Regions from separate parts of the Streptomyces liliifuscus genome, predicted to be linked through region 1. Evidence: riboswitches for the same ligand, from Rfam matches in the RefSeq annotation. Region 1 holds a riboswitch; each other region holds the start of a gene.
The links. A riboswitch is a leader RNA that binds a small molecule or an ion and turns the genes downstream of it on or off. The one in region 1 is predicted to bind cobalamin.
Positions count from the first base shown of each region.

Region 2: linked by a shared signal. The riboswitch ahead of JEQ17_RS44210 (CbtB domain-containing protein) and the one ahead of JEQ17_RS35730 (cobalamin biosynthesis protein) in region 1 are both predicted to bind cobalamin.
Region 3: linked by a shared signal. The riboswitch ahead of JEQ17_RS16390 (ribonucleoside-diphosphate reductase subunit alpha) and the one ahead of JEQ17_RS35730 (cobalamin biosynthesis protein) in region 1 are both predicted to bind cobalamin.

Region 1 covers NZ_CP066831.1:8,288,966-8,291,218, forward strand. The annotation lists gene JEQ17_RS35725 (cobyric acid synthase) at 1-272, opposite strand, end outside; gene JEQ17_RS35730 (cobalamin biosynthesis protein) at 269-1,225, opposite strand; cobalamin riboswitch at 1,324-1,467, opposite strand; gene JEQ17_RS35735 (hypothetical protein) at 1,589-1,810, opposite strand; gene JEQ17_RS35740 (inorganic phosphate transporter) at 1,824-2,253, opposite strand, start outside.
Region 2 covers NZ_CP066831.1:10,130,026-10,132,278, reverse strand. The annotation lists gene JEQ17_RS44215 (CbtA family protein) at 1-708, opposite strand, end outside; gene JEQ17_RS44210 (CbtB domain-containing protein) at 737-961, opposite strand; cobalamin riboswitch at 998-1,139, opposite strand; gene JEQ17_RS50285 (histidine phosphatase family protein) at 1,270-1,995, shown strand; gene JEQ17_RS44195 (ferredoxin) at 2,110-2,253, opposite strand, start outside.
Region 3 covers NZ_CP066831.1:3,890,863-3,893,115, reverse strand. The annotation lists gene JEQ17_RS16390 (ribonucleoside-diphosphate reductase subunit alpha) at 1-916, opposite strand, end outside; cobalamin riboswitch at 1,056-1,196, opposite strand; gene JEQ17_RS16385 (GNAT family N-acetyltransferase) at 1,259-1,777, opposite strand; gene JEQ17_RS16380 (nucleoside hydrolase) at 1,885-2,253, opposite strand, start outside.

The DNA.
Region 1 (2,253 bases):
CTGCCGGGCTTGAGCAGCACGGGATTCATGAGCGCGGTCGGCTCCACGCGCGCGGCCTGCGCCTGCATGGCCTGCGCCCGCCCGATCTCGGCGCCCTCCCGCGTGACGAACGAGTTGAGCGACATGTTCTGCGCCTTGAAGGGCGCCACCTTGACGCCCTGCCGCACCAGCCACCGGCAGATCCCGGCCGTCACGACACTCTTGCCCGCGTCGGAGGTGGTACCGGCGACGAGCAGCCCGCCACCCGTTCCCCCGCTCGTTCCCCGGCTCATGACGTACGCCCCTTCGCGCGAAGGCCGTTGACGAGCAGCCGTCCGGCGACACTCACGCCGAGCGCGAGCCAGCCCACGCGCCGCGAGAGCCGTACGGCCCGCTCGATGTCCTCGACCTCCACGGCCCGTCCTTCACCGTTGAGGACGGGCCGCTGCTCGACCCGTCCCGCGTACGAGAGCGTCCCGCCCAGCCGCACGCCGAGCGCCCCCGCGAACGAGGCCTCGACGGGCCCGGCGTTGGGGCTCGGGTGCTTGGCGGCATCCGCACGCCAGGCGCGTACGGCCCCGCGCGGATCGCTTCCCGCGGCGGTCGCGAGGACGGCGGTGAGCCGTGCCCCCGGCCATCCCGCGACATCGTCGAGCCGCGCGGAAGCCCAGCCGTACCGCCGGTACTTGGGTGACCTGTGCCCGACCATCGCGTCGAGCGTGTTCACGGCACGGAATCCGACCAGCCCCGGCACACCGGCCGCGGCACCCCACATGAGGGCGCCCACGACGGCGTCGGAGGTGTTCTCGGCGACGGACTCGACGACGGCCCGGGCGATCCCGTCGGCGTCCAGCGCCTGTGGATCCCGCCCGCACAGATGAGGCAGCCGCTCCCGGGCCACCTCGATGTCCCCGGCGGCCAGCGCCCCGCCGATGGCGCGGGCCTCCCGCCCGAGGGAAGTCCCGCCGACGACGGACCAGGTGGCGGCGGCGGTCAACGCGACGGACCCGGTACGCGAGGCACGCACGCAACGGCCGGCGAGCGCGGCGAGTCCGGTGGCACCGCCCACACAGACGGCGGTGTGCAGCGCGCCCCACCCCCGGTGGTCCCGCCACAGCACCCGCTCCACGGCACCCGCGGCCCGTCCGAACGCGGCGACCGGATGCCCCCGGCGGGGATCGCCGAGCAGCAGGTCACCGAGAAGGCCGGCGGCGGCGCCGTACGCGAAGACGCGATCGGCACGCATCGGTTCAGCCGACCGTCAGGTCGGGCACAACCGTCGCTGGAAAGGCACTTGGGCAGCCGCGCATGGCGATTTGTCCTCACTCAGGGTGTCCGCGCCCTGGTTCGACGAGACCGGCGGCGAGAGTTCCTGGCTCCCGGGGTGTCGATTCCCCGGTAACAGTGGCGGGACCGCGCCGGATTCGCACCGGCTTCCTCTCCTGCCGCCGTACATGGCTCCGGCAGTCCACCACGCCCACGAACACCCGTCAACTTGCTGTTGACCTGCGACGGGAGAGTGTGCTGAGGCCCACACACGGACACGACTCCGCCCCGCCGACCGGGGGTCGGCGGGGCGGAGTCGTGCGTGACGGAGGTGCCGTACGCGTCAGGCGACGATCAGATAGATGCCGTACGCCACCGCCGCCGCGCACGCGGCGAAGCAGGCGTACGCGCCCGTGACCGCGAGGCTCGCGGTGCCGCCCTGGGCGGAGGCCGACTCGCGCTTGGAGAGGCCGACGATGCCGAGGGTGAAGAGGCCCACGAGGGCGACGGTGACGATGAGGCTGACTCCGAAGACGGAGCCGAGGGCTGCCCAGTCGATCTTCATGCTTGTGGGTTCCTTACACCGTGGCCGTACGGGCGGGCTCGGTGGCGTCCGGGCCCGGGATGGTGGTCTTGAGGTCGTCGGCCGCGGCGACCGTGCCCGCCGGCGGCGGGGTGACGGCGGCGATGGCGGTGGTCACGACGCCCGCGGGCTCGCCGTCGACATCGTTCACGTTGTCGACGGTGACGGGCTGGCGGCGGGAGAGCGTCCAGATGACCGCCGAGCCCGCGATCAGCAGCGCGCCGGTGAGGACGATGCCCCAGGTGCCCTGCTTGGTGAGGAACTCGGCGCCCGCGCCGACCAGTCCGGCGGCGGGGAGCGTGAGGCCCCAGGCGACGAACATCCGGGTCGCGGTCGACCAGCGGACGACGCCGCCCTTGCGGCCGAGGCCCGAACCCATCACGGCGCCGGAGCAGGACTGGGTGGTGGAGAGCGAGAAGCCGAGG
Region 2 (2,253 bases), 1.8 Mb from region 1:
GGGAGCCAGCACGCGCTCCGCGAGCAGCCCGAAGACCAGTCCGTACGCGGTCCACAGGGTCACCTGGATGGCCAGGGTCGCCAGTCGGTACTGCCACAGCAGGGTGGCGGGGAAGCCCTCCGGCGCCTCGTTGAAGGACGGCAGGAACGCGTACGCCAGGCTGACGGCCAGGACGAAGAACCCACCCGCCGCGAGGGTGGCGTTCCAGTTGCCCAGGCGCGGGGCGAGGCGCTTGCCGAGGATCACCGCGGCGACGGCCAGCAGCACGCTGAGCACGATCATCAGGAGGAACAGCGCGGTGCGCTGGTTGAGGGTGTCGGGGTCGCCGACGGCGGGCGGGTTCGCCGGGTACTTGAGGAACGGCACCAGGTAGACCGCGACCAGACCGGCGCCCGCCAGCAGCAGAGCGCTCGCGCGCGGCCCGAAGCGGCCGATCCTGCCGAGGGCGAAGCAGTACGCGAGGGCGGCTATGCCGCCGAACGCGACCCCGTAGACGAGCACGCCGGTGGACAGACCACCGGTGGACTGCATCGCACGGCTGACGAGTTCCTCGCCGCCGTGTTCATGGGCGTGGGCCTCCTCGAACGCGATGGCCTCGTCCACCCGAGGTTCACCCAGGAAGTAGGCGACGACCAGGGCGAGCACACCCGCGGCAAGACCCGCGAGCATGCCCCGCACCAGGAGATTTCTGACGGTGACGGAGTTCATTGGTTGTCCTGTCGGTTCTGTGTCGCCGTCAGTGGCAGGGGAAGCCGAGCAGGTGGCGGGCGTCGTGCACCCACTCGTGCACGCCTTCGCCCGAGACCAGGGAGGTGGCGCCCTGTTCGGCGCCGACGAAGTAGAGCAGCACGAGCATCAGGATGCCGAGGAAGACCGCCCAGGGAGCGATCGCGCCGATCGGCAGCTTTGCGGGTATGTCGGGGGTGGTTGCGGTCGGCTGGGCGACGGCGGACTGCGCCATGGCAGGACCTCCTGGGGGAACTCGCGTCCCATCTCGGTGGTGCACAGGACGACGGCCACGGGTCTGACTTGCTCGACCTCCGCCTCCCCTGGTGGAAGGCGGTTGTACGGGGCTTACAGTGGCGCGACCGTGCCGGATTCTCACCGGCTTCCGTCGTACCGTCGTCAATATCGACGAGAAGGTACCGCGAAGCGGAGGCGCGGCCAAGGGCGCACGGAATGCCGGGGGCGCGCCGGGGCCCTGGTCACGCCCCCAATTCCCGGTACGGACAGGGGTGTTGAGCACGTGGTGAACGCGAGGACGGGCCGATGACCAGCCGAGTGATGTTGATCTCACCAGCGATGAGCGCGGCGTTGCGGGAGGCACGTTTCGACGACGGATGTCCCCTCGACCCGGCCGGGCTGCGGCTCGCCGAGGCCGCCGCGGGCTCGCTGCCGGCCGCCGACCAGGTCCTTCTCTCGCCCACCGTTCGCTGCCGGGAGACGGCGGAGGCCCTCGGGCTCGGCACCCTCGCCGTCACCGACCCCGACCTGGCCGGCCTGGACGTGGGCCGCTGGCGCGGGGCGACCCTCGCCGAGGTGAGCGCCGCCGAACCGGAGGCCGTGGGGCGCTGGCTGGCAGACCCGTCGTCCGCCCCGCACGGCGGCGAGTCGGTGAGCGGACTGTGCGAGCGCGTGGCGAAGTGGCTGGAGACGGTGACGGATCCGAGCGCCGAGGTTTCAGGATCCGGGGCCTCAGGATCCAGCTCCTCCGGGTCCGGCTCAGGCTCGGCTTCGGGTGCAGGACCAGGGCCGAGACCGGGGGCGGGGCCGGGGGCGGGGCCGGGGTCGGGACCGGGGGCGGGGCCAGGACCCGGCTCCGTCCGGGTCATCGCCGTCGTCGAGCCGGAGATCGTACGGGCCGGGGTGGTGCTGGCACTTGGGGCCCCGGAGTCGGCGTTCTGGCGCGTCGACGTGCCGCCGTTGGTCGCGACGGAGTTCAGCGGGCGGGCCGGGCGCTGGAATGTACGGGTCGGGAGGGCGCTCGGAGAGTGAGGCCACGGCGAACGCCTGGCTGAACACCTCCTCGGTACTCGGCATCCCGGGACGTGACTCTTCGAACGGGGCTCTTCGAGACGCGGCACCTCGGGCGTGGCGTTCCACGGAACCTCACCTCAGCAGGGCGAGGAACTCCGTGCAGGCACTCGCGCAGCCGCGGCAGGCCTCGGCGCCCTTCTCGGCGCCGGGGCTCCGGTCGAAGACCTCGGCGGTCTCCAGGCAGACGGCACGGCACCACTCCACCTGGGCGCGCAT
Region 3 (2,253 bases), 4.4 Mb from region 1:
GCCGGCCGCCCTGGTTCACGGCGGCCACCGAGGCGTCGAGCGTCTTCAGGAACGGGACGATGCCGTTGGAGTGTCCGTTCGTCCCGCGGATCAGGGAACCGCGCGAGCGGACACGGGAGTACGCGATGCCGATGCCGCCCGCGTGCTTCGAGAGACGGGCCACCTGGTGGTAGCGGTCGTAGATGGAGTCCAGCTCGTCCAGCGGGGAGTCGAGGAGGTAGCAGGACGACATCTGGGGGTGCCGCGTACCGGAGTTGAAGAGCGTGGGGGAGGACGGCAGATAGTCCAGGCGGCTCATCAGCCGGTACAGCGCGGCCACTTCGTCGACGGACCTGGCCGAGTCGTCCTCGGCGAGACCGGCGGCGACACGCAGCATGAAGTGCTGGGGAGTCTCGATGACGGACCGCGTGATCGGGTGCCGCAGCAGATACCGGCTGTGCAGCGTGCGCAGGCCGAAGTAGCCGAAGCGGTCGTCGCCCTCGAGGTCGATCAGCGCGTCCAGACGGGCCGCGTGGGTCCGTACGAACTCGGCGGTGCGGTCGGCGATCAGGCCCTCGCGGTGGCCGACCGCGACGGACTCGGAGAAGGACCTGACCCCCTGCGAGGCGGCCTCCTCGGCGATGCCGATCGTCAGCAGACGGGCGGCCAGCTTCGAGTACACGGGGTCCTCGGAGATGAGGCCCGCGGCCGACTCCGTGGCCAGCTCGCGCAGCTCCGCGGTGATCCCGTCGGCCCCGACGGAGGACCGGCCGCGCAGCGCGGCGGCGGCGACCTTGCCGGGATCGGCGTCGGGAAGGTCGGCGGTGAGGTCGGTCAGGGTCCGCAGCAACACGGTTCCCGGTCCGTCGGCCTCGGCCCTGTCCTGCTGGTACTGGGGCGCTTTCGCTGAGACCGGATCGGCTGGCGCGATGGTCACGTGGGGCTCTCCCTCGCTCGGCACGGGGCCTGCGGGGAGAGGGGTTCGGGGCACACGGGGGTACACGCTCTGCGCAGCGGTACGCCGCGTCCACCGGCCCACTCCGCGAGGCCCGGACGTCATGGCACCCGGGCCGGGTGGCCTGGGCACGCTGTCGACAGGTCCTCGGACTGACCAGGCGCACGGCTCTCCTCAGGGGACAGACATGCACAAGTACACCGTTGCGGGACAGTTCCGGATTCGCACCGGATTCCCCTGCGGCGACAGCGAGCATGAGCATACATCTTGTGCCGGGCTCGGGAAGCACCCCCACATCTTGTGTCGTGTCGGCTTCGGAGGGTGTCAGAGTGTCAACTCGTAGGTGAGCAGCATGATGTCGTCGAGGTCCGGGATCGGGTTCCAGTCGCGGTCCGGGGCGCGGGTGAAGCCGAGGCGTCCGTAGATGCGATGGGCGCTGTGCATGGTGCGCTGGGTGGACAGCACGACGCGTACACAGCCGTCCGTGGCCCGGGCACGCTCGACGCAGGCGCGCACGAGGGCCTCGCCCGCCCCGTGCCCGCGGGCCTCCTTCGCGACCGCCAGCATCCGTATCTCGGCCTCGCCCTCGCGCGCGATGTCGGCCATCGGTCCGCCGGACGGGACGAAGGTCACGCCGCCGACGACCCGCTCGGCCGCGCCCGTCCCCACCACGGCCACCAGTACGTCGGCCGCGGCGGCACGCTTCGCCACGTCCCGCAGCTCGCCCAGATACTCGTCGCTCTCCCCGAAGTCGAGGAGCCCGTCGCCGAGATAGGCCTGCGCGGTGATCTCGCCCACAGCCTCGTACTCCTCGGGCCTCGCCCGTCTGATCACGATGGTCATGCCTGGCAGTGTGCCCGAGGGGTACGACAAAGGGCTGCCGAGTTTCTCGCGCACCGGTGCCGGGGACGACGTCGCGTCGGTGCCAGGGACGTCCGAGGGGGGCGGGCTCAGCCCACGGCGGGCCACTGCGGGAGGGTCGTGACGAAGTCCTTCGTGAAGTCGCGTGGGCCCGGGCCGAGGGCCACGCGGCCCATGTGGCGGGTGCGGGCGGTCAGGGCGGGCGACTCGGTGTAGTAGTTCCGTTGGGCGGCCGAGGGGACGAACACGGTCTGGCCGCGGGTGAGTTCGCTGGCGCACTCGACGACGACGGCTCCCTCCGCGAGCGTCACGAACGACTCGTCCGCGCACACGCCCACGGCGAGCGGGTCGTGCAGCGGGCAGGAGTCGCCTCCGCCGTGGCGGCGGTAGGAGTCGATGTAGACCCGCAGCAGCCGGGCCGCGAGCGCCGCGCCCGCCCCCGCCGCCTCCAGCGCGGC